3 regions of the Streptacidiphilus sp. PAMC 29251 genome follow, and region 1 is predicted to be linked to each of the others. Evidence: riboswitches for the same ligand, from Rfam matches in the RefSeq annotation. Region 1 holds a riboswitch; each other region holds the start of a gene.

Region 1 (7,521 bases):
GCCGGTGTAGGCGGCCTTGTAGGTGGGGCTGGCGACGACCAGCAGGCTGGCGCCGCGGACGGTGGCCACCGCGTCGGCCACCCGCGGATCCTCCGGGTCGAACAGCGCGGGGCCGAGGTCGGCGAGGTCCACGCTGTGGTCCGGCGGCCGGCCGGTCAGTTCCTCGGCGAGCAACCGGGCCGCCTGGTAGGTACGGGACTGAGGTCTCGGATTGCCGACGAGGACGACGACACTCACGGGGGACTCCTTTTCACGTCGTGTGGTGGGGGATCAGGCCCGGCGGGCCCACTCCTCGGCGAGGAGGCGGTAGGAGGCGACCCGGTCCTCGTGGCCGTGGGTGATCGTGGTCACCACCACCTCGTCGGCGCCGGTGGCGTCGCGCAGGGTCTCCAGCTGGTCGGCGACCTGCTGCGCGGTGCCGACGAACTGGGTCTCCACCCGGTCCTCGACCAGGGTCCGGTCCTGCTCGCTCCAGGCGTAGGCGCGGGCCTGCTCCGGGGTGGGGAACTGGATGGCGCCGTCGCCGCTGCGGATGCTGCGCACCCACAGCCCGTAGCCGGTGGCCAGCTCCCGGGCGGTGGCCTCGTCCTCGGCGACCACCACATCGGCGGAGACGCTGACGTACGGCTGGTCCAGCACCGCGGAGGGGGTGAACGCGGCCCGGTAGCCCTCGGCGGCCTCGACCACGGTGGCCGGGCTGACGTGGTAGTTCGCGGCGAAGCGCAGGCCGTTGGCGCCGGCCACCTCGGCGCTGGTGCCGCCGCTGCTGCCGAGGATCCAGAGCTGCAGGTCGGCGCCCTCGCCCGGCACCACGTGGGCTTCGACGCCGTCGGCGGTGCGGTAGGTGCCGGCGATCAGGTTGAGGATGTCGTCGATCTGCTCGGCGTAGTCCTGGGCCTCGGCGTTGGGCTGCTGGAGCAGCTTCTTGTGCAGGACGAAGCGCGGGTGGCCCAGCAGTTTGCTGAAGTCGAACTTGGCCGGTATCCGCAGCCCGTTCGGGGTGTGGCCGTCCACCACGGCGGTGCCGCCGACCAGCGCGGGCTGCCGGGCGGGCGGGGCGGCCCGGCCGCCGGAGCGGCCCAGGCCCAGGTCGAACCGGCCCGGGTGCAGTGCGTCCAGCAGGCCGAACTCCTCGACCGTGGCCAGCGCGGTGCGGTGCCCGAGCTGGACCGCGCCCGAGCCGAAGCCGGATGGTCGAGGTCGCGGCGGCGGTCAGCGCCAGCACCACGGCGGGGGAGGTGCCGGCGACACCTGGGTTGAGGTGGTGCTCGGCGAACCAGTAGCGGCTGTAGCCGAAGCGCTCGGTCTGCTGGGCCAGGTCGATGCTGTTGCGCAGCGCCTGCGCGGCGTTCGAACCGGAGCTGATCGGCACCAGGTCCAGGACCGCGAGTGGGGTGTGGGACATGGTCAAGCTCCTTGTCGGTCGTTCGCGGGCGAGACCGGGGCCCAGGCCCACGGCGGGTCGGGGATGTCGCGGCGCAGGGTCGGGGCGATGTCGGACTGGAAGAGTTCGAGCGAGGAGCGGTGCTGGGCGTCGGTGAGCCCGCCCGGCTCGGCGTGCAGATGCAGCACGCTGTGGCCGAACTGCTCGTGGTAGCGGTGCACCTTCTCGATCACCTGCTGCGGGCTGCCGATCAGCGCGGAACTGCGCTCGACGAAGTCCTCCAGGGTCGGGAACACCGGCTCCACGCCGAGCCGCTTCTGGAAGCCGAGGTAGCCCTCGAACACCGGGCGGTAGTCGGCCAGCGCCTGCTGCGAGGTGGGCGCGGCGTAGTAGCCGGCCGTGCCCGCGCCGACCGCGGCCTGGGCCGGGTCGTGGCCGTAGTGCTCCCAGCGCTCGCGGTAGTAGCGGACCAGCTCGGCGTAGGGCTCGATGGCGTTGGTCACATTGGCGGAGAACAGCGGGTCGCCGTAGCGGGCGGCCAGGTCCACCGACTCGCGGCTGGTGGCGCTGCCGTGCCAGACCCGGATCGGCTGCTGGAACGGCCGGGGCCAGACCTCGGCGTCATGCAGTTCGGGGCGGAACTTCGGCGAGGCGGTGACCTTGTCGTTGCGCCAGATCTCCCGGAACAGTTCGTAGGACTCGGCGTTGCGGTCCCACTGGTCCTCGGGGGTGACCTGGAACAGCTCGCGCTGTGCCGCGCCGTTGCCCTTGCCGATGATCAGTTCGAGCCGGCCGCCGGAGAGGTGGTCCAGGGTGGCGTAGTCCTCGTAGGCGCGGACCGGGTCCAGCAGGCTGAGCGTGGTGACCGCGGTGAACAGCCGGACCCGCTTGGTCAGCGCGGCGATGTGGCTGAGCACCACCGGCGGCGAGGAGGAGATGAAGGGCCGCTCGTGCCGCTCGCCCACGCCGAAGCCGTCGAAGCCCAGCTCCTCGGCCTGCAGCGCGCTGTCGACCACCTGCCGGAACCGCTCCTGGGTGGACACCTGGACCCCGGTGACCGGGTCCGGGGCGTGCACGATCAGGGTGATCTGGATGAACTTCACGAGGCCACCCGCTCCGCCGCCGCCGAACTGCCGCCGCCCGCGCCCGGCTGGGCCAGGCCGAGGTGGTCCCGCAGGGTGCTGCCCTCGTACTCGCTGCGGAACACCCCGCGCTCCTGCAGCAGCGGGACCACGGTGTCGGCGAAGCCGTCCAGGCCCTGCGGGGTGATGTGCGGGACCAGGATGAAGCCGTCGCTGGCGTCGGCCTGGACGAAGTCGTTGATGGTGGTGGCGACGGTGTCGGGGGAGCCGACGAAGGTCTGCCGGCTGGTGGTCTCGATCACCAGGTCGCGGATGGAGAGCTTCTGCGCGGCGGCCTTCTCGCGCCACTCCTTGGCGGTCGCCAGCGGGTCCCGGTACATCCGCACACTGGCCCGGCCGCGGGCGATGGTGTGCTCGCCGGGATCGGGGTCGATCTCCGGCAGCGGCCCGTCCGGGTCGTAGGAGCTGAGGTCGCGGTTCCAGAGCTGCTCCAGGAACTTGATCGCGGTCTGTCCGCTGACCTGGGCCCGGCGCACCTCGCGGGCCTGCTCGACGGCGTCGGCGTCGGTGTCGCCGAGGACAAAGGTGGCGGCGGGCAGGATCAGCAGCTCGTCCCGGCTTCGGCCGTAGCGGGCCAACCGGCCCTTGACGTCGGTGTAGAAGGCCTTGCCCGGCTCCAGGGCGCTGTGCCGGCTGAAGATGGCGTCGGCGGTGGAGGCGGCGAACTCCCGGCCCTCCTCCGAGTCCCCGGCCTGGAAGATCACCGGGCGCCCCTGCGGGCTGCGCGGCACGTTGAACCGGCCGGCGATGTCGAAGTGCTGGTCGTGGTGCTCGAACCGGCCGGCGTCGGCGTCGCCGAGGAACACCCCGGACTCCTGGTCGGCGACGATCTCGCTGCCGTCCCAGGAGTCGAACAGCTCGGCCGTGGTGGCCAGGAACTGCTGGGCGCGGGAGTAGCGGTCCTCCTGCTTGAGGAAGCCGCCGCGGCGGAAGTTCTCGCCGGTGAAGGCATCCCAGGAGGTGACCACGTTCCAGGCGGCCCGGCCGTCCGAGAGGTGGTCCAGCGAGGCGAACTGCCGGGCCACCTCGTAGGGCTCGTTGAAGGTGGAGTTGATGGTGCCGGTCAGCCCGATCCGCTCGGTGACCGCGGCCAGCGCGGCCAGCACGGTGAAGGTGTCGGGGCGGCCGACCACGTCCAGGTCGTAGACCTTGCCGCCCTGCTCGCGCAGCCGCAGGCCCTCGGCCAGGAAGAGGAAGTCGAACTTGGCGCGCTCGGCGGTGCGGGCGAAGTGGGCGAAGGAGCTGAACTCGATGTGGCTGCCGGCCTCGGGGTCGCTCCACACCGTGGTGTTGTTCACCCCGGGGAAGTGCGCCGCGAGGTGGATCTGCTTCAGGGGCTTGCTCATGGTTCCGGTCTCTCCTCAGCCTGCGGCGGGTCGGGCGGCGGCGGCGTAGCGGTTCGCGGGGCGGGTCAGGCCCAGCAGCCCGCGCAGGGTGTCGGCCTGGTAGGCGGTACGGAAGGCGTCGCGGCGCTGCAGCTCCGGCACCAGCCCGCGGGTGATCTGCTCCAGGTCGTGCGGCAGGGTGGCCGGGCGCAGCCGGAAGCCGGTCAGACCGGCCTGCTGCCAGTCCTGCAGCAGGTCGGCCAGCTCGGCGGGGGTCCCGGCGAAGATCTGCGCGTCGCTGCTGTACGGCTCGCCGGCCACGGTGTCCAGCCGTTCCCGGCGGGCCTGCGCCGCGTCACTGCTGTCGTCCAGGAACACCACCAGGTCGCCGAAGACGTGCACGGTCTCCTCGCTGCGGCCGGCCGCTTCCTGCTCGGCGCGGATCTCGGCGAGGATCGCCCCGGCGTCCTCGCGGTCACGCGGTGTGACGAAGCCGACATCGGCCGAGCGGGCGACCAGCCGGAACGGGACGGTGGCATGCGCCAGCGCCGCCACGATCGGCTGCCCCTGCGGCGGGCGCGGGGTGATGGACGGCCCCTTGACGCTGAACTTGCCGCCCTCGAAGTCGATGTAGTGCAGCTTGTCGCGGTCGACGAAACGGCCGGTGGCGGTGTCGCGGATCTCCGCGTCGTCCTCCCAGCTGTCCCAGAGCCGGCGGACCGCCTCGACGTAGTCGGCGGCCTCGTCGAACAACTCGGTGAGCAGCGCCTGGACCTCCGGCTTGGCGAAGTCCTCCAGCCGGAACGACGGCACGGTGCGGCGGCCGAAGAGCTCGGCCTCGTCGGGGCGTCCGGCGACCTGCACCCTGACCCCCGCCCGGCCGGTGCTCACATAGTCCAGGGTGGCGATCGCCTTGGAGAGGTGGAACGGCTCGGTGTGGGTGACCACCGCGGTGGGGACCACCCCGATGTGCTGCGTCAGCGGCGCGATCCGGGCGGCGATGAGCACCGCGTCCAGGCGGCCCCTGACCCGGTCGGTGCGCTGGTCCGGGGCGGAGAGCCCGGAGGACTGCAGGCCGAGCGAGTCCTCGATGGTGACGAAGTCCAGCAGCCCGCGCTCGGCCTCGGCGACCAGATCGGCCCAGTACGCCGCGGTGAGCAGCTCCTTCGGGCGGGCATCTGGTTCGCGCCAGGCGGCGGGGTGCCAGCCGGCGCCGTCCAGGGCCACCGAGAGGTGGAGGGCAGGGTGTGGCTGAGGCATGGGGATGTCGCTTCCTGCTACGGGTGGGGGCGCCACCGGTGCGGAGGGCATGCCGAACGGAACCCGCGCCGGGGCTGGGCCCGGGGCGGCGTCGGCGGTGCGGAGAGGGAGAGGTACGTGCGGGTGCGGAGCGCGGTGGACGCGCTGCGGCTCAGGCTGAGGGTCAGGCCCGGCAGGTCGGACAGAGGGCGCTGGCGATGCGCTGAAGATCGATGTGCCGACGGGAGTACGTGCCGATGGATCGACGCACTGCTGTCACCTCCGCCTTCACTCGCGCGCTTGCGGTTGCCTGGACCGGCACCGCCTGGTCGTCACCTGGAGCACCCCGCCGCGTCGGAGGGTTGCTGGTCAGCAAGCCAGGGCTTGTCGCTGACGCTCATAACCTGAGCTCACGGTAGCTCCGGTTGGGCGTCGAACACAATCCCCAGTGATCGACTCGGGTTCGAGAAAACATCAACTTCCTTTGCCCCAACACCGGGTGGTCGGAAAGTCTTCCCAGCAGATGGACGGCATTGTCTAAAATCTGCTGAGCGGTTAGCATCGGCCCTGGTTATGAGCGTCAGCACCAAGCCCTGGCTCGCTGACCGGCAACCCTCCGACGCGGTGGGGTGCTCCAGGTGACGACCCGACAGGACGATTCTCCTGTAAGCGCGAGGCCCCGGTGGGGCCGGAAGACGAGCGAGGTGATCCAGATGCAGGCACAGCGAGTGGCCCGACGCCATGTCGACCTGCTTCGGGTGAGCAGCGCCTTGTGTCCGAGGACATCCCCGGTCTGTTGACCCCGGTCTCCTGACCACGGTCCGTGACCAAACCGGCGTTTCTCAACGCCGTGATTCCGACTCGATCACGCCCTCACCCCACCACGCCGCCACCCGTCCGAGCCCCTCCCCGGGCCACGGAGTGGTGCTGCGCCCCCACGGGATGGAAAGCACACCATGAGCCGCTCGGACACCCTCGCCCGGATACCCGCCGCACCGGAACCCCCGCCGCCGCCCTCGGACGAGCAGCTGCTCGCCGCGAAACTCGTCCCGCTGCGCCGTCCGGGCCAGTGGGTCTCGGCCGCGGCGCTGCTGGTGCTGTTCGCGATGTTCGTCCACACGGTGTTCAGCAACAGCAGGTTCCAGTGGGGCACGGTCGGCAGTTTCTTCCTGAACGGGTCGATCCTGAAGGGCCTTGAGCTGACGCTCTGGCTCACCGCGGCGGTGATGGCCACCGGCTATCTGCTGGGGATCGGGGTGGCCGCGATGCGGCTGTCGCGGAACCCGGTGCTGCGCGGGCTCAGCTTCGGCTTCGTCTGGCTGATCCGGTCGGTGCCGCCGCTGGTGCAACTGCTCTTCTGGTATGAACTAGCCTCGCTCTACCCGAAGTTGTCCTTGGGCATCCCGTTCGGCCATGAGTTCGTGACGGTGAAGACCGCGCATCTGTTCAGCGGCATCCTGGCCGCCTTCGTCGGGCTGACCCTGGACGTCGCCGCCTTCTCCTCGGAGATCGTCAGGGGCGGCATCCTCTCGGTCGAGCACGGCCAGACCGAGGCGGCCGAGGCGCTGGGTCTGGGACAGGGGCGGATCTTCCGCCGGATCGTGCTGCCGCAGGCGATGCCGGCCATCGTCCCGGCGTCGGGCAATCTGCTGATCGGGATGCTGAAGGCGACCTCGATCGTCAGCGTGATCGCGGTGCAGGACCTGCTCTACTCGTCCCAGCTGATCTACAACCAGAACTACCTGATCATCCCGCTGCTGCTGGTGGCCACGCTCTGGTACATCATCCTCACCACGCTGCTCTCGATCGGCCAGTACTTCGTCGAGCGGCACTACGCCCGAGGCAGCAACCGCCGTTCCGGGGAGGGCTTCTGGCAGACCTTCCGGGGCAATGTGCCGCTGCTCGGGCGGACCGGACGCGAACTGGCGGGCCTCTCATGAGCGAGCCTCTCGTGAGCGAGCCGGTGCAGGACGCGGCCGTGCCGGACGCGGTGGAGCCGCCGCTGGTCCGGATCCGGGGCCTGCGCAAGAGCTTCGGCACCCACCTGGTGCTGGACGGGATCGACCTGGACGTACGCCAGGGCGAGGTGACCGTCCTGCTCGGCCCCTCCGGATCCGGCAAGTCCACCCTGCTGCGCAGCATCAACCACCTGGAACGGCCCGACGCCGGGTTCGTCGAGGTGGGCGGCGAGATCATCGGCTACCGCCACCACGGCGGCAAACTGCATGAGCTGCGCCCCCGGACGATCACCCGGCAGCGGGCCCGGGTCGGCATGGTCTTCCAGCAGTTCAACCTGTTTCCGCACCTCACCGTGCTGGAGAACATCGTCGAGGCCCCGGTGGCGGTGCGCGGCAGCTCCCGGAAGCAGGCCGCAGCCAGGGCCCGCGAACTGCTGGAGCGGGTCGGCCTGGCCGGGCGGGAGGACTCCTAC
Region 2 (7,521 bases), 870 kb from region 1:
TCGGGACGGTCGGACCGGCGCCGAGCGAGCCGACGAAGGCGGCCAGCTGGTCGATCTGCGCCTGCGAGTAGATGTTGCGCTTCGCGGGGATCTGGGCGCCGGGCTGCTGGGCCGGCATCCGGCCGGTGCCGACCTGGAAGTCCACCGCGGCCGAACCCACACCCACCAGGGTCGGGCCGATCTTGGTGCCTTCGCCGTTCAGGCCGTGGCAGCTGGAGCAGCCGACGGCGAACAGCTTCTTGCCCTGCTCGACCGACAGGGACTGGCCGGAGTCCGCCTGCGCACTGCTGGCAGGCGCGAAAGCGGCGTACAGCCCGCCGGTGGTCGCCAGCGCGAAGAGTAGGACGACGAGCGCTGCCAGCGGGTGGCGTCGTCGAGCGGAGAGCGGCTTCTTGGAATTCTTGGGCACGGATTAACCCCGGTGTGAGGATCTGGAGCGTCTGGAGTCTGGTTGACCGTCAGGTCGGTCTGTGGGGACCGCCCGGCGGTGAGCCGAGGGGACGGTCCGACCCTGCACTACTTGATCAGATAGATGGTCGCGAAGAGGCCGATCCAGACCACGTCGACGAAGTGCCAGTAGTAGGACACGACGATCGCGGCCGTTGCCTGCTCGTGCGTGAACCGCTTCGCGGCGTACGTACGGGCGAGGACCAGCAGGAAGGCGATCAGGCCACCTGTCACGTGCATGCCGTGGAACCCGGTGGTCAGGTAGAACACCGAGCCGTAGGGGGAGGAGGACAGGGACAGGTGGTCAACCTTCACCAGGTCCGTGTACTCGTAGATCTGACCGCCGATGAACATCGCGCCCATGACGAAGGTGAGCATGAACCAGGCCCGGAGCTTCTTCACGTCGCCGCGCTCGGCGGCGAACACACCCATCTGGCAGGTGAAGGAAGAAAGCACCAGGACGGTGGTGTTCACCGACGCGAAGGGAACGTTCAGGGCCTCGTTGAGGGAATGCCAGTATTCCGTCCCGGTCACCGAGCGGAGTGTGAAGTACATCGCGAACAGGGCCGCGAAGAACATCAACTCGGACGCGAGCCAGACGATGGTTCCCACGCTGACCAGGTTCGGCCGGTTGACCGATCCGTGAGCGTGTCCGGTTTCTACTGCAGTTGCTGTCGCCACGACCGCCATTATGTCGGTCGCTTATTCCGTCTTCACTCCGGGGGTGGTTCCTCGGTGTGTCCGCACCCTGTCGTACCCTCCGCCGGGTGCCGGACCCCTGACGACCAGGCAGGTAGCCCGAATGGCGGGGAGCCCCGCACCGGGCCGCCCTCGCGCGACTGGCCGTGGGTCCCTCGAAATGGTGAACCCCGGACCGCCGGACGGCTGCCCCGACGATCTCCCCGGTACGCACCGGTGCTACAGCCCCCTCCGGCGGAGTAGCATCCGCGGGACGCCGAAGTGGTCCCGATCACATCCCAGGGGGATAACGGACGATGGCACTGAACGTTCTTGTCTACAGCGACGACCGAAACACGCGCGAGCAGGTCCTGCTGGCCCTGGGGAAGCGCCCCGCCGCGGACCTGGCGGAGCTTCAGTACCTGGAGTGCGCCACCGAGCCCGCCGTGATCAAGGCCCTGGACGCGCACGCCAAGGGCGGCCGCCGGCTCGACCTGCTGGTGCTGGACGGCGAGGCCACCCCGGTCGGCGGGATGGGCCTGTGCCGCCAGCTCAAGGACGAGGTCTACGGCTGCCCCCCGGTGCTGGTGCTGATCGGCCGTCCGCAGGACTCCTGGCTGGCCGCCTGGAGCCGGGCGGACGCGGCCATCGCCGCGCCGGTCGACCCGGTGGCGCTGGCCGAGGCGGCCACCACCCTGCTCCGGGGCGCCGCGCATCTCGTTCGCTGAGATCTCCCGTCCGGGCGATGTGCCCGGTCGCTAGGCTGGGGCCTCTCCCTCATCCCATCCAATGAGAGGCCCACGGCCATGGCTCACGTGTTTCCTGCGAACGGCGGCGGCGACCCCGTGCAGGCGCGCTCCTGGCCGGACGTCCTCAGCACGCTGATCGCGGGTACCGACCTGTCCGCCGCCGAGACCGGCTGGGCGATGGACCGGATCATGACCGGTGAGGCCACCCCGGCCCAGGTCGCCGCGTTCATGGTGGCGATGCGCGCCAAGGGCGAGACGGTGGAGGAGATCACCGGCCTGGTCGAGGCCATGTACGGGCACGCCACGGTGATCGAGGTGCCGGGGCGGGCGGTGGACATCGTCGGCACCGGCGGCGACCGGGCCAAGACCGTGAACATCTCCACCATGTCGGCGGTGGTCGCGGCCGGCGCCGGCGCGCTGGTGGTCAAGCACGGCAACCGGGCCGCCTCCTCCGCCAGCGGGGCCACCGACGTGCTGGAGAAGCTGGGCGTGAACCTGGGCCTGACGCCGCGGCGGGTGGCCGAGGTGGCCGCCGAGGTCGGCATCACCTACTGCCCGGCCCCGGTGTTCCACCCCGCCATGCGGCACGCCGGTCCGGCGCGTGGCGACCTGGGCATCCCCACCTTCTTCAATCTGCTCGGCCCGCTCACCAACCCGGCCCGGGTCCTGTCCAACGCGGTGGGCTGCTTCGACAGCAGGATGGCCGGGCTCATCGCCGGCGTGCTGGCCAGGCGCGGCGCGTCCGCGCTGGTCTTCCGGGGCGACGACGGGCTGGACGAGCTGACCATCACCGGCACCTCCACGGTCTGGCAGGTGCGCGACGGCGAGGTCGAGCGCAGCACCTTCGACCCGCACGACGTCGGCATCGAGTACGTCGGCATCGAGGCGCTGCGCGGGGCCGACTCCACGTACAACGCCGAGGTCGCCCGCCGGGTCTTCGCCGGCGAGCACGGCCCGGTGCGGGACGCGGTCCTGCTCAACTCCGCCTCGGCGCTGGTCGCCCTGGACCAGACCGCGGCCCCGCTGGCGGAGCAGCTGGCGGCGGCGATGAAGCGCACCGCCGAGTCGATCGACTCGGGCGCGGCGGAGGCGGCGCTGGCCCGCTGGGCTGCGGCGACGCACAAGTAGTCCCAACGGCTGTTCCACATGTTGGACAGGGGTTCTCCCGGTGGGCGGACCCCTGTCATACTTCTTCACAGGTCACGAGTGACAGCACGCGGTGAAAATCCGCAGCGGCCCCGGCTTGCTGTCCGGCAACCCTCCTTCCGTGGCGGGGTGCTTCCGGGTGACGACCAGGCCCTTCGGCAACACTGCCGCAGGGCAAGCGCGGATCCCTCTGTTGTACGGCCATTGGCCAGGGGTCCACTGGATGCCCTGGAGGGGCCGCTATGTCCACGTACTCTGATGTCGTCGCTGTCTGCGAGCCGCTGGCCGTGCTCGGCCGTGACGTCGAGGTGCCGCTGGTCGACGGGGACAAGGTCACCTACGCCGCGCTGGACTACGCCGCCAGCGCTCCGGCCCTGCAGCGGGTCTGGGACGACGTCGCCGCCTACGCCCCCTACTACGGCAGCGTGCACCGCGGGGCCGGCTACCTGTCCCAGCTCTCCACCGACCTGTTCGAGCAGAGCCGGGCCACCGTCGCCGAGTTCCTCGACCTGCGCGGCGGTGACCAGGTGGTCTTCACCCGGGCCACCACCGACTCGCTGAACCTGCTGGCGGGTGTGCTGCCGACCGGCACCCGGGTGTTCGCCTTCGAGACCGAGCACCACGCCTCGCTGCTGCCGTGGCGCCGCGAGGACCTGACCGTCAGCTACCTGCGCGCCCCGCGCTCCCCCGAGGAGGCGGTGGCCGCGCTGGACCAGGCGCTGGGGGAGTGTCCCGAGGGCCCCAAGCTGGTCTGCGTCACCGGGGCGTCCAATGTCACCGGGGAGATCTGGCCGGTCCGCGAGCTGGCCGCCACCGCGCACCGGCACGGCGCCCGGATCGTCCTGGACGCCGCCCAGCTGGCCCCGCACCACCCGGTGTCGGTCCGCGACCTCGACGTCGACTGGGTCGCCTTCTCCGGGCACAAGCTCTACGCCCCCTTCGGCGCGGGCGTGCTGGCCGGCCGCAGCGACTGGCTGGACGCCGCCGAGCCCTACCTGGCCGGCGGCGGCGCCAGCCGCACCGTGGCCCGGGAGGCCGACGGCTCGGTCGCGGTGGAGTGGCAGCAGGGGCCGGCCCGGCACGAGGCCGGCTCGCCCAATGTGATCGGGGCCTACTCCATCGCCTCCGCCTGCAAGGCGCTCACCGAGGCCGGGTTCGACCGGCTGGTGGCCCGGGAGCAGTACCTGATCGGCCGGCTGCGGGCCGGGCTCGCCGACATCCCCCAGGTCAAGGTGCTGACCCTGTTCGGCGAGGACCACCCGCGGGTCGGCGTGCTCTCCTTCGTGGTCCAGGACTGGAACAGCTCGCACTTCTCCGCCGCGCTGTCCGCCGAGTACGGCATCGGCGTCAGGGACGGGCTGTTCTGCGCGCACCCGCTGGTGCGGACCCTGCTCGGCGGCGAGGAGGCCTCCCCGTCCGAGTGCGGCGCCCCCGAGGCCTCGCTGCCGGGGGAGCGCAGCCTCAACGCGATCCGGGTCAGCTTCGGGGCCGGCACCCCCGACGAGCACATCGACCGCTTCGTCGCGGCCGTGCGCGAGCTGGTCACCCAGGGCGCGCAGTGGGCCTACCGGACCGAGGGGGCCGCTGCGTGCCCGACACCCGCCGCCAGGCCTGACTCGCCGCCTGGCCTGGGTCCCTCCCAGCGGCGGCTACTCGTCGAGGCCGATCGCGAAGGCGGCGTCCAGGTCGTGCCGGGAGTAGGTGCGGAAGGCGATGTGGGTCTCCGTGGACTCCACCCCGGCCACCTTGTTGACCTGGCCGGGGATCACCTCGGCCAGGTCGTCGTGGGCGCGCACCCGGACCATCGCCACCAGGTCGTGCTGCCCGGTCACCGAGTACACCTCGCTGACGCCGTCGATCGCGGCGATCGTCTCGGCGATCTCAGGGATCCTGTCGACGCTGGTCTTGATGAGCACGATCGCGGTGATCACGGGGGTTCTCCTGGCAGGATGGACGGCTTCGTCCGGCCAGAGTATCCACGCCTGCGGCAGTACAGCAGCCAGCAGAAGAGGAAGCCTCCGGCGAAGCCGATCAGATGGGCGGTGTAGGCGACCCCGGTGACCGCCGCCGAGGGCGCGCCGACCGAGGCCCACTGGATCGCGAACCACACCCCCAGCACCAGCCAGGCCGGGAAGCGCAGCGGCAGGAACAGCAGGAACGGCAGCAGGCTGGTCACCCGTGCCTTGGGGTAGAGGCACAGGTACGCCCCCAGCACCCCGGCGATCGCCCCCGAGGCCCCCACCAGGGTCTGCGTGCCGCTGCTGCCGTGCACGGCGAACAGGGCGTAGCCGTAGGTCGCCAGGTACCCCAGCCCCAGATAGCAGAGCAGGTAGCGCAGCCGGCCCATCCGCTCCTCGACCATGGCGCCGAAGACGTAGAGGAAGAGCATGTTGCCCATCAGGTGCATCCAGCCGCCGTGCACGAACATCGCGGTCAGCACCGACAGGGCCGGGACCTTGGGGAACGCACCGGGGCGGGGCAGCCGCCGGCGGCGGCGGGGGCCGCCGCCCGGTTGTCCAGCAGCTCTCCGGGGATCACCCCCCAGTGCTGGTAGTACGCCAGCTCCGAGCAGGCCCGGGCGCTGCCGCTGCCGTACAGCGGGTCGACGCCGGAGACCGGGCCGACCAGGAAGACCAGGGTGCACAGCGCGATCAGCGCCCAGGTCACCACCGGGACGTACGGAGCCGGGCTGTCGTCGCCTGCCGTGCGTACCGGGATCACCATGCAGTAAGCATTCCTTCATCGGACAAATCTGACACCGGACCACCCCTCCATGTGGGGGAAGGTCTTCGCGCCGGTCAGCGAGGCCATAGGGTTGACGGAGCGGAAACTCCTGCGAGCCGACCAGAGCCGAGCCGTGCCGACCCGAGAGGACCACCCATGTCTGTTCCCCTTCCCACCGAGGGGACCCGGTGGCGCTGCACCCTGTGCGGCAACCTGACCCGCTTCGACGTGACCCGGTCCTCGCGGGTGGTGGAGTTCATCCACCTGGACCTGGCGGGGGAGCCCCGGGTGGAGGAGCGCGAGGTGCTGAGCGAGGTGGTCGAGTCGGTCCGCTGCCGCTGGTGCAACGCGGTGGACCAGATCGAACTGGTGGACCGGCCGGGGGCCGCCGCCGAGGCGGCGGCGCAGGTGGCCAAGGCCGAGCAGTAGGCATCCGAGTGGCGCGGTGACGAGTAGGGGGCACAGCGGGCGAGAATGGTCCTCCGGACCACGAGGGCCGGGACCGGATCGGAGCACAGGGCGTGGTGGAGAGAGACGACAGGCCGGACGGCGGTGCCGCGCCGCACTTCGCGGTGCCCGCCGCCGACGACGCCCCCTCCGGGGGCGCTGCCGCCGACCCCGCCGTGGCTGACGCGCCCGACTCCGCCGCTGCTTCCGAGGCCGCCGCTGCCTCCGAGGTCGGAGACGAAGTTCTGCCCGGAGGCGCAGCCGCGGAGCGGCTGGACCGGCCGTTGCCGGAGGGGGTGCGGCGGCGGGTCGTGGGCATCGCCGCGGACGGCCTCGCCTCCGTGCCGGCCGCGGACCTGCCGCACCGGCTGCGCCCGTACGCCAAGTTCACCCCGGTGCAGCGGGCCAGGCGCGGGGCCACCGCGATCGCGTCCGCGCTGGAGACCGAGCCGGAGTTCCGGTCGCGGATAGCGGAACGGGTGCGGTTGGGCCAGCCGGACCTGGTGGCCGCGCTGGAGGCCGGGCAGGTCCCCGCCGCCGCCGACCCCAGGACGTCGCCGCGGTGGCGTACCTGCTGCGGCCGCTGGGCTGGAGCAAGCTGGTCGGCGACGCCGGCGACGAGGTGGAGCGGGCCGAGTCCGAGGGCGCGGCGGTTGAGGCCGCGCGCCTGGTGGAGAAGCTCCAGGCGGAGCTGGCCGCGCTGCGGGAGTCGTCCAGGACCGAGGCCGACCGGGGCCGGGCCGAGCTGGACGAGGTGAAGAAGGAGCGGGACTCGCTCCGCCGCAGGCTGCGCAGCCTGGAGGCGGACACCAAGCGCGCCGAGGCGGCGACCCGCAAGGTCGGCGCCGAGCTGGAGGCGCTGCGTTCGGCCGGGCTGACCGAGCGCGGCGCGGTCGACAGCGAGGTGCGCCGGCTGAAGCACCGGCTGACCGAGGCCGAGGCGGCCCTGGAGACGTCCAGGAGGGCCGCCAGGGAGGGGCGGAGCACCGAGGACATGCGGCTGCGGCTGCTGCTCGACGTGGTGCTCCAGGGGGCGCAGGGGCTGCAGCGAGAGCTGGGGCTGCCGCCGCTGGCCGAGGGCCGTCCGGCCGACACGGTGGAGGCGGTGCTGCCGGTGACGGCCTCCCCGCACGACGTGGCGCGGCGGGCCCTGGACGGGGACGACCCGGCGCTGCTGGACCAGCTGCTGGCGCTGCCGCACACCCATCTGCTGGTGGACGGCTACAACGTGACCAAGAGCGGCTATCCGACCCTGCCGCTGGAGAAGCAGCGGGCCCGGCTGCTGAACGGCCTGTCCATGCTGGCGATGCACAGCCGCGCCGAGGTCACC
Region 3 (7,521 bases), 2.6 Mb from region 1:
ATAGCTCAGCCCTTCTGATCCTCCGTCAGGGCCTGGTACTGCTCCAGGAACCAGGCCGACGGCGGCAGCGCCGTGCTCGCCGCGGCCAGCCGCCGGCTGCGGGCCGTGCGCTCCTGCTCCGGCATGGTCAGGGCGGTGTGCAGGGCCTCCGCCGTGGCGATGATGTCGTAGGGGTTGACCACGATGGCGTCCTGGCCCAGCTCCTCGTAGGCGCCGGCCTCGCGGGAGAGGACCAGGGCGCAGCCCTGGTCGGAGACCACCGGGACCTCCTTGGCGACCAGGTTCATGCCGTCCCTGATCGGGTTCACCAACGCCACGTCGGCCAGCCGGTACGCGGCCAGCGAGCGCGCGAAGTCGTCGTCCACCTGCAGCATCACCGGCTGCCAGGTCGGCGTGCCGAACTCGTCGTTGATCTCCTGGGCCACCCGCAGCACCGAGGCGGTGTACTCGCGGTACTCCGGCAGGTCGTGCCGGGAGGGGTAGGCGAAGGCGATGTGGACGACCCGGTCCAGCCACTCGTCGCGGGTCCGCAGCAGGTGCCGGTAGGCGTGCAGGCCGCGGACGATGTTCTTGGACAGCTCGGTCCGGTCCACCCGGACCACGGTCTTCCGGTCGCCGACCGCCTCGCGCAGCGAGGCCAGCCGGGAGTCCACGTCCGGACGGTGCGCCCGCTCGCGCAGGAAGTCGCCGTCCGCGCCCAGCGCGTGCACCCCGAGCTGGGTGGTCCGGCCCTTGTAGGTGACGGTGAGGGCGTCCCGGTCGACGTCGGCGCCGAGGATCGCCTCGCAGCAGTCGGCGAAGGCGCCGGCCCAGCGCCGGGTGAGGAACCCGGCGTGGTCCGCGCCCAGGATCCCGGCCAGCACGTCCCGGGCCACGTCGTCGGGCAGCAGCCGGTAGTAGTCCGGCGGGGCCCAGGGGGTGTGCGAGAAGTGCCCGATCCGCAGGTCGGGCCGCAGCTCGCGGAGCAGCCGGGGGGTCAGTGACAGGTGGTAGTCCTGGACCAGCACGGTGGCGCCCGGCGCCGCGTTCTCGGCCAGGGCCTCGGCGAAGGCGGTGTTGTACGCCTCGTAGGAGGCCCACTCGCGCCGGAAGGAGCTGCCGAAGACCGGGGTGGTCGGGGTGTTGAAGATCAGGTGGTGGACGAACCAGAGGGTCGAGTTGGCGATCCCGTTGTAGGCCCGGGCGAAGGTGCCCGGGTCGATGTCCAGCATCCGTACCGAGGGGTCGTCCAGACCCTGCCGGGTCGCGGCGCGGTCGCCCTCCGACAGCGCGGCGCAGACCCAGACCGAGTCGACCTCGTCGCCGATGGCGCTCAGCCCGGAGACCAGCCCGCCGCCGCCCCGGCGTGGGGTGAGGGTGCCGTCGTCCTCGACGGTGAACGAGATCGGACCCCGGTTGGAGGCGAGCAGAATCGATGCCGGACTAGCTGTGACCATGGTGCTCAGCCTTGCCTACTCGTGACCGGGTCAAACGTCGTTCGCGGTCAGCGTGACGATGGGTGGCCGGTCGGTGACCGGGATGTCCGCGGTGGTGGGGGTGAATCCGGCCGCGGTGCGGGTGAACTGGGTGAGCCTCGGGGTGGCCAGGTCGTCCGCGGCCTTGATCCGGTTGCTGCGGACCAGCCGGTCCAGCGCGGTGAGCTGGATGGTGGCCGCCATCCGGCCGAGGGCCTGCGCGTCCTGGTGCCGGTGGTGCCGGACGCCGACGTCCACCTGGGCCAGGGCGTCGAGCCCGGCCAGCTCCAGGGCGTCCACCAGCAGGCCCAGCTCCACGCCGTAGCCGGTGGGGAAGGGCAGCCGCTCCAGCAGCGAGCGCCGGGCCGCGTACTCGCCGCCGAGCGGCTGGACGAAACCTGCCAGCCGCGGCCAGTAGAGGTTCAGCAGCGGGCGGGCGACCAGCTCGGTGACCCGTCCGCCGCCGGCCGGGATGACCGCGTCCTCGGTCTCCAGCGGCCGGTCGTACATGGCCTTGACGAAGGCCACCTCGGGCTCGGTGAGCAGCGGCCCGACGATGCCGGAGACGAAGGCGGAGTCGAACTCGCGCAGGTCGGCGTCGATGAAGCAGACGATGTCGCCGCTGGTGGCGAGGAGCGAGCGCCACAGCACCTCGCCCTTGCCGGGCAGCACCGGCAGCTCGGGAAGTATCGAGTCGCGGTGCACCACCCGGGCCCCGGCGTCGGCGGCGACCTGCGCGGTGCGGTCGCCGGAGCCGGAGTCGACCACGACCAGTTCGTCCACCAGCGGCACGGCGTCCATCAGGTCGCGGCGGATGGCGGACACGATCCCGCCGACCGTGGCCTCCTCGTCCAGCGCGGGCAGCACCACGCTGACGGTGCTGCCGCTCGCCCGCTTGGCGGCGAGCAGCTCGGGCAGCGAGCGGTCGGCGGCCGCCCAGGAGCGGTGGCGCAGCCAGTCCGCGACCTCGTCAAGCACAGGACTCCTCTGGTGTGACACGGGCCGTGATGCGCGTCTCGTCTCGCGGACGCCCAGTGATCGCGGGCGTCGCTTCGGTTACAGTCTTGGGGATGACACGCGTCCGCCGCACGGTGGACACACGTCGTCAGCTCCACTCCGGTGCGACCACAGTATCCAAGCGCCGGAGCACAAACGCGGTCCGGCTGCGACCGGTCGCCATAGAGCTCATCCAGAGGGACTGAGGGAACGGCCCGTTGAAGTCCCGGCAACCCTCCTGCCAGCTACAGCCGTCAAGGCCCTGGTGGGGAAGGTGCCAATTCCGTCCTGCGGCGAAACGCGTCGCGGGGAAGATGAGGAGAGAGGGCCTCGCCATCATGGCTGCTGTAACTGTCACACCCGAGTCTTTCGGTCCCGCCGTCGCCCTGTCCTGCAGGGAGTGCGGTGCGCGGACCCCGCTCGCCCCCGACTTCGCCTGTACCGAGTGCTTCGGGCCCCTTGAGGTGGCCTACGAGCTGCCGAGCGGCGACCCCGAGGCGCTCCGGGCGCGGATCGAGGCGGGCCCGGCGAACATCTGGCGCTACGCGCCGCTGCTGCCGGTCTCCGCGGACGTGGCGACCAGGCCCAACATCAACCCCGGCTGGACCAAGCTGGTCAAGGCCGACAACCTGGCCCGCGAGCTGGGCGTCACCGGCGGCCTGTACGTCAAGGACGACTCCGGCAACCCGACCCACTCCTTCAAGGACCGGGTCGTCGCGATCGCCGTCGAGGCCGCCCGGGTCTTCGGCTTCACCACCCTCTCCTGCTCCTCCACCGGCAACCTGGCCGGAGCGGTGGGCGCCGCCGCCGCCCGCACCGGGCTCCGCTCCTGCGTGTTCATCCCGCAGGACCTGGAGCAGGGCAAGATCGTGATGGCTGCCGTGTACGGCGGCGAGCTGGTCGGCATCGAGGGCAACTACGACGATGTGAACCGCTTCTGCTCGGAGCTGATCGGCGACCCGGCCGGTGAGGGCTGGGGCTTCGTCAACGTCAATCTGCGGCCGTACTACGGCGAGGGCTCGAAGACCCTGGCGTACGAGATCTGCGAGCAGCTGGGCTGGCGGCTGCCGGACCAGCTGGTGATCCCGATCGCCTCCGGCTCCCAGCTGACGAAGATCGACAAGGGGCTCAAGGAGCTGATCGCGCTCGGCCTGGTCGAGGACAAGCCCTACAAGATCTTCGGCGCCCAGGCCGAGGGCTGCTCCCCGGTCTCGGTGGCCTTCAAGGCCGGCCACGACGTGATCCGCCCGCAGAAGCCGAACACCATCGCCAAGTCGCTGGCGATCGGCAACCCGGCGGACGGCCCCTATGTGCTGGACATCTGCCGGCGCACCGGCGGCGCGGTCGAGGACGTCAACGACGAGGAGGTCGTGGACGCGATCAAGCTGCTGGCCCGGACCGAGGGGATCTTCGCCGAGACGGCGGGCGGGGTCACCGTGGGCGTGCTGCAGAAGCTGATCAAGAACGGCCTGCTCGACCCGGCCGTCGAGACCGTGGTCCTCAACACCGGCGACGGCCTGAAGACCCTGGACGCGGTGGAAGCCACCACCGGCCTGTCCGCCACCATCCGCCCCACCCTTGACTCCTTCCGAGAGGCTGGCCTCGCATGAGCGTCTCCGTCCGCATCCCGACCATCCTGCGCACCTACACCGGCGGCGCCGCCGAGGTGAAGGCCGAGGGCGCCACCCTCGCCGCTGTCATCGCCGACCTGGAGGCCCACCACGCCGGGATCGGCGGCCGCATCCTCGACGACAGCGGCAAGCTGCGACGTTTCGTCAATGTGTATGTGAACGACGACGACGTGCGTTTCGCCGACGGCCTGGAAACCGTGATCGCCGACGGCGGCGCGGTGTCGATCATTCCCGCCGTGGCCGGTGGCTGATTTCATTCGTTCCGCCGCCTGACAAAAGCCGGGGTGCCTTCCTCCATCAGGAGGGCACCCCGGTTCTTGCTTTCCCGGGACAGCGGTAGAGTGGCTTCCGGTTGAGGCAGGCCGCGCGGTCCGCGCGGTATTCAAACCCCTTCTCTTCCGGTATCTGCCACCACCTGCAGCCCAAGGGGCTGCCGCGCCCCCACGGGTTCGCCGAGAAATCCTGAAGCGATTTGTCCTTCAGGTCCGCTATGCCCGGAGCGCTTTGCTGCCCTTTGTTGGCATAAGCACTGCTCTGCCCCTTAATACCGGCTGAGAATTCTCCGCCGTGCGCCCTGTTGCGGAGGGCATCTGAGTGGATACATTCAGCGTCGGTCAAGCGTCGCGCAGAGCGTGGGCGCTCGATCCGGTCCGCGGAGTGCGGTCCGTGAAAGGGCCAGTAATAGGGGAGTACGGAATGGCTCAGGGCACCGTCAAGTGGTTCAACGCGGAGAAGGGATACGGCTTCATCGCGGTCGACGGTGGTGCGGACGTGTTCGTCCACTACAGCGCGATCCAGATGGACGGCTACCGGTCGCTCGAGGAGGGCCAGCGGGTCGAGTTCGAGATCTCGCAGGGTCAGAAGGGTCCGCAGGCGGACATGGTCCGCGTGGTGTGACCGCTCGGTCGAGCGATCGTCGAGACGCTTTTCGGTGGGCCCGCACTCCTTCTCGGAGGGCGGGCCCACGGGCGTTCCCGGGGTCCGAGTGAGACATCTGCTTGCTCCCACCCGTCGCCCGACCGCCACCCCTCATCGAGGCCCTGAAGGGCCGCACCTTGCACTCAAGGGGTGAGAGTGCTAATCATTGGCGTTAGCACTCTGAGGTAGAGAGTGACAACGGGCCGGGTAGGTGAGGCTCCGGACGCGACGGGAAGTGACCGTCGTAGGTCGGGGCCGTCCGTCGCGGGCGCCAGCGCGGTCCACACGCAGCCACCCTGTCCGGGAGGACCACTTCCATGGCCAAGATCATTGCGTTTAACGAGGAAGCTCGTCGCGGCCTTGAGCGCGGGATGAACCAGCTCGCCGACGCTGTCAAGGTCACGCTCGGCCCCAAGGGCCGCAACGTCGTCCTGGAGAAGAAGTGGGGCGCCCCCACGATCACCAACGACGGTGTCTCCATCGCCAAGGAGATCGAGCTCGAGGACCCGTACGAGAAGATCGGTGCCGAGCTCGTCAAGGAGGTCGCCAAGAAGACGGACGACGTCGCGGGCGACGGCACCACCACCGCCACCGTGCTCGCCCAGGCGCTCGTCCGCGAGGGTCTCCGCAACGTCGCCGCCGGCGCCAACCCGATGGCGCTGAAGCGCGGCATCGAGAAGGCCGTCGCCGCCGTCTCCGCCCAGCTCCTCGAGCAGGCGAAGGACGTGGAGACCAAGGAGCAGATCGCCTCCACCGCCTCCATCTCCGCCGCTGACCCCCAGATCGGCGAGCTCATCGCCGAGGCGATGGACAAGGTCGGCAAGGAAGGCGTCATCACCGTCGAGGAGTCGCAGACCTTCGGTCTGGAGCTCGAGCTCACCGAGGGCATGCGCTTCGACAAGGGCTTCATCTCGGCGTACTTCGCCACCGACCTGGAGCGTATGGAGACCTCGTTCGAGGACCCCTACATCCTGATCGCCAACTCCAAGATCGGCGGGGTCAAGGACCTGCTCCCGATCCTGGAGAAGGTCATGCAGTCCGGCAAGCCGCTGCTGATCATCGCCGAGGACGTCGAGGGCGAGGCGCTCTCCACCCTGGTCGTCAACAAGATCCGCGGCACCTTCAAGTCCGTCGCCGTCAAGGCTCCGGGCTTCGGTGACCGTCGCAAGGCCATGCTCGGCGACATCGCCATCCTCACCGGTGGCACGGTCATCTCCGAGGAGGTCGGCCTCAAGCTTGAGAACGCCGGTCTGGAGCTGCTCGGCCGCGCCCGCAAGGTCGTCATCACCAAGGACGAGACCACCATCGTCGACGGTGGCGGCGAGAGCGACCAGGTCGCCGGCCGGGTCAACCAGATCCGCGCCGAGATCGAGAACAGCGACTCGGACTACGACCGCGAGAAGCTCCAGGAGCGCCTGGCGAAGCTCGCGGGCGGCGTGGCCGTCATCAAGGCCGGCGCCGCGACCGAGGTCGAGCTCAAGGAGCGCAAGCACCGCATCGAGGACGCCGTTCGCAACGCGAAGGCGGCCGTCGAGGAGGGCATCGTCGCCGGTGGCGGCGTGGCGCTGCTGCAGGCCTCGGTGGTCTTCGAGAAGCTGGAGCTGGAGGGCGACGAGGCCACTGGCGCCAACATCGTCAAGGTCGCCCTTGAGGCCCCGATCAAGCAGATCGCCTTCAACGCCGGCCTCGAGGGCGGCGTCGTGGTCGAGAAGGTCCGCAACCTGCCCTACGGCCACGGCCTGAACGCCGCGACCGGCGAGTACGTGGACCTGATCGCGGCCGGCATCATCGACCCGGCCAAGGTCACCCGCTCCGCCCTGCAGAACGCGGCCTCCATCGCCGCGCTCTTCCTCACCACCGAGGCGGTCATCGCCGACAAGCCCGAGAAGGCCGGTGCCGCTGCCGGCGGCGGCGGCATGCCGGGCGGCGACATGGACTTCTGATCCTGACCTGCCGGTCGGATCAGTAGTACCCGCGTGCGAGGCGGCTCTCCCTGTTGAGGGGAGGGCCGCTTTGCTGTGTCCCGGGGGCCGGCGATGTCCTGGGGCTTGCCGGGTTTGGGACAATGGGGGGATGGACTCCGCCGAAAGCTCGAACCCCGGGATCGAATCCGCCCTCCACACCGCCCGTGCGGGCGTGCTCCGCGACCTGACCACCCGCGACATCGCCGACGCCGCGGTCGTCTCGCTGCTGGAGGACGCGGTGGCGCAGCGCCGCTGGTGGGTGGAGCAGTGGCCGGACGGCGCCGGGTTCCTGCTGGGGCTGGTCGCCCAGGACATCCAGGACGCCCTGCTGGAGGCCTACGGCCGCTGGCCGCTGTGCGGGTCCTGCGCGGTCGAGGGGGAGCTGCAGGCGCTCAGCGTGGATCCGGAGCTGGGTCCTGACCCGCACTGGGTGTGCGAGAAGGAGGGCATTGTGATCGCCGCGGTCGGAGCGCTCGAGGCATGATCCTGATCGACCCGCCGGCCTGGCCGGGGCACGGGCGACTGTGGTCGCACCTCGTCAGCGACGTCTCCTTCGAG

The links. Region 1 has a riboswitch for S-adenosylmethionine ahead of ACXKR8_RS09360 (putative leader peptide). Riboswitches for the same ligand answer to the same signal wherever they lie in the genome.
Region 2: linked by a shared signal. The riboswitch ahead of ACXKR8_RS13270 (aminotransferase class V-fold PLP-dependent enzyme) and the one ahead of ACXKR8_RS09360 (putative leader peptide) in region 1 are both predicted to bind S-adenosylmethionine.
Region 3: linked by a shared signal. The riboswitch ahead of thrC (threonine synthase) and the one ahead of ACXKR8_RS09360 (putative leader peptide) in region 1 are both predicted to bind S-adenosylmethionine.

What each region holds. Positions count from the first base shown of each region.
Region 1 covers NZ_CM135725.2:1,968,358-1,975,878, reverse strand. Annotated here, with positions in the region: gene ACXKR8_RS09385 (NADPH-dependent FMN reductase) at 1-237, opposite strand, end outside; partial or broken gene ACXKR8_RS09380 (LLM class flavin-dependent oxidoreductase) at 271-1,405, opposite strand; gene ACXKR8_RS09375 (LLM class flavin-dependent oxidoreductase) at 1,408-2,487, opposite strand; gene ACXKR8_RS09370 (NtaA/DmoA family FMN-dependent monooxygenase) at 2,484-3,872, opposite strand; gene ACXKR8_RS09365 (LLM class flavin-dependent oxidoreductase) at 3,888-5,111, opposite strand; gene ACXKR8_RS09360 (putative leader peptide) at 5,275-5,361, opposite strand; SAM riboswitch class IV at 5,382-5,495, opposite strand; SAM riboswitch class IV at 5,660-5,768, shown strand; gene ACXKR8_RS09355 (putative leader peptide) at 5,804-5,890, shown strand; gene ACXKR8_RS09350 (amino acid ABC transporter permease) at 6,047-7,030, shown strand; gene ACXKR8_RS09345 (amino acid ABC transporter ATP-binding protein) at 7,093-7,521, shown strand, end outside.
Region 2 covers NZ_CM135725.2:2,839,289-2,846,809, reverse strand. Annotated here, with positions in the region: gene qcrC (cytochrome bc1 complex diheme cytochrome c subunit) at 1-409, opposite strand, end outside; gene ctaE (aa3-type cytochrome oxidase subunit III) at 517-1,137, opposite strand; gene ACXKR8_RS13280 (hypothetical protein) at 1,443-1,853, shown strand; gene trpD (anthranilate phosphoribosyltransferase) at 1,932-3,002, shown strand; SAM riboswitch class IV at 3,073-3,207, shown strand; partial or broken gene ACXKR8_RS13270 (aminotransferase class V-fold PLP-dependent enzyme) at 3,263-4,635, shown strand; gene ACXKR8_RS13265 (Lrp/AsnC family transcriptional regulator) at 4,670-4,951, opposite strand; partial or broken gene ACXKR8_RS13260 (rhomboid family intramembrane serine protease) at 4,948-5,744, opposite strand; gene ACXKR8_RS13255 (hypothetical protein) at 5,901-6,173, shown strand; partial or broken gene ACXKR8_RS13250 (NYN domain-containing protein) at 6,437-7,521, shown strand, end outside.
Region 3 covers NZ_CM135725.2:4,614,626-4,622,146, reverse strand. Annotated here, with positions in the region: gene ACXKR8_RS21605 (alpha,alpha-trehalose-phosphate synthase (UDP-forming)) at 6-1,436, opposite strand; gene ACXKR8_RS21600 (glucosyl-3-phosphoglycerate synthase) at 1,467-2,432, opposite strand; SAM riboswitch class I at 2,637-2,771, shown strand; gene thrC (threonine synthase) at 2,765-4,060, shown strand; gene ACXKR8_RS21590 (MoaD/ThiS family protein) at 4,057-4,332, shown strand; gene ACXKR8_RS21585 (cold-shock protein) at 4,778-4,978, shown strand; gene groL (chaperonin GroEL) at 5,317-6,942, shown strand; gene ACXKR8_RS21575 (hypothetical protein) at 7,073-7,447, shown strand; gene ACXKR8_RS21570 (DUF4031 domain-containing protein) at 7,444-7,521, shown strand, end outside.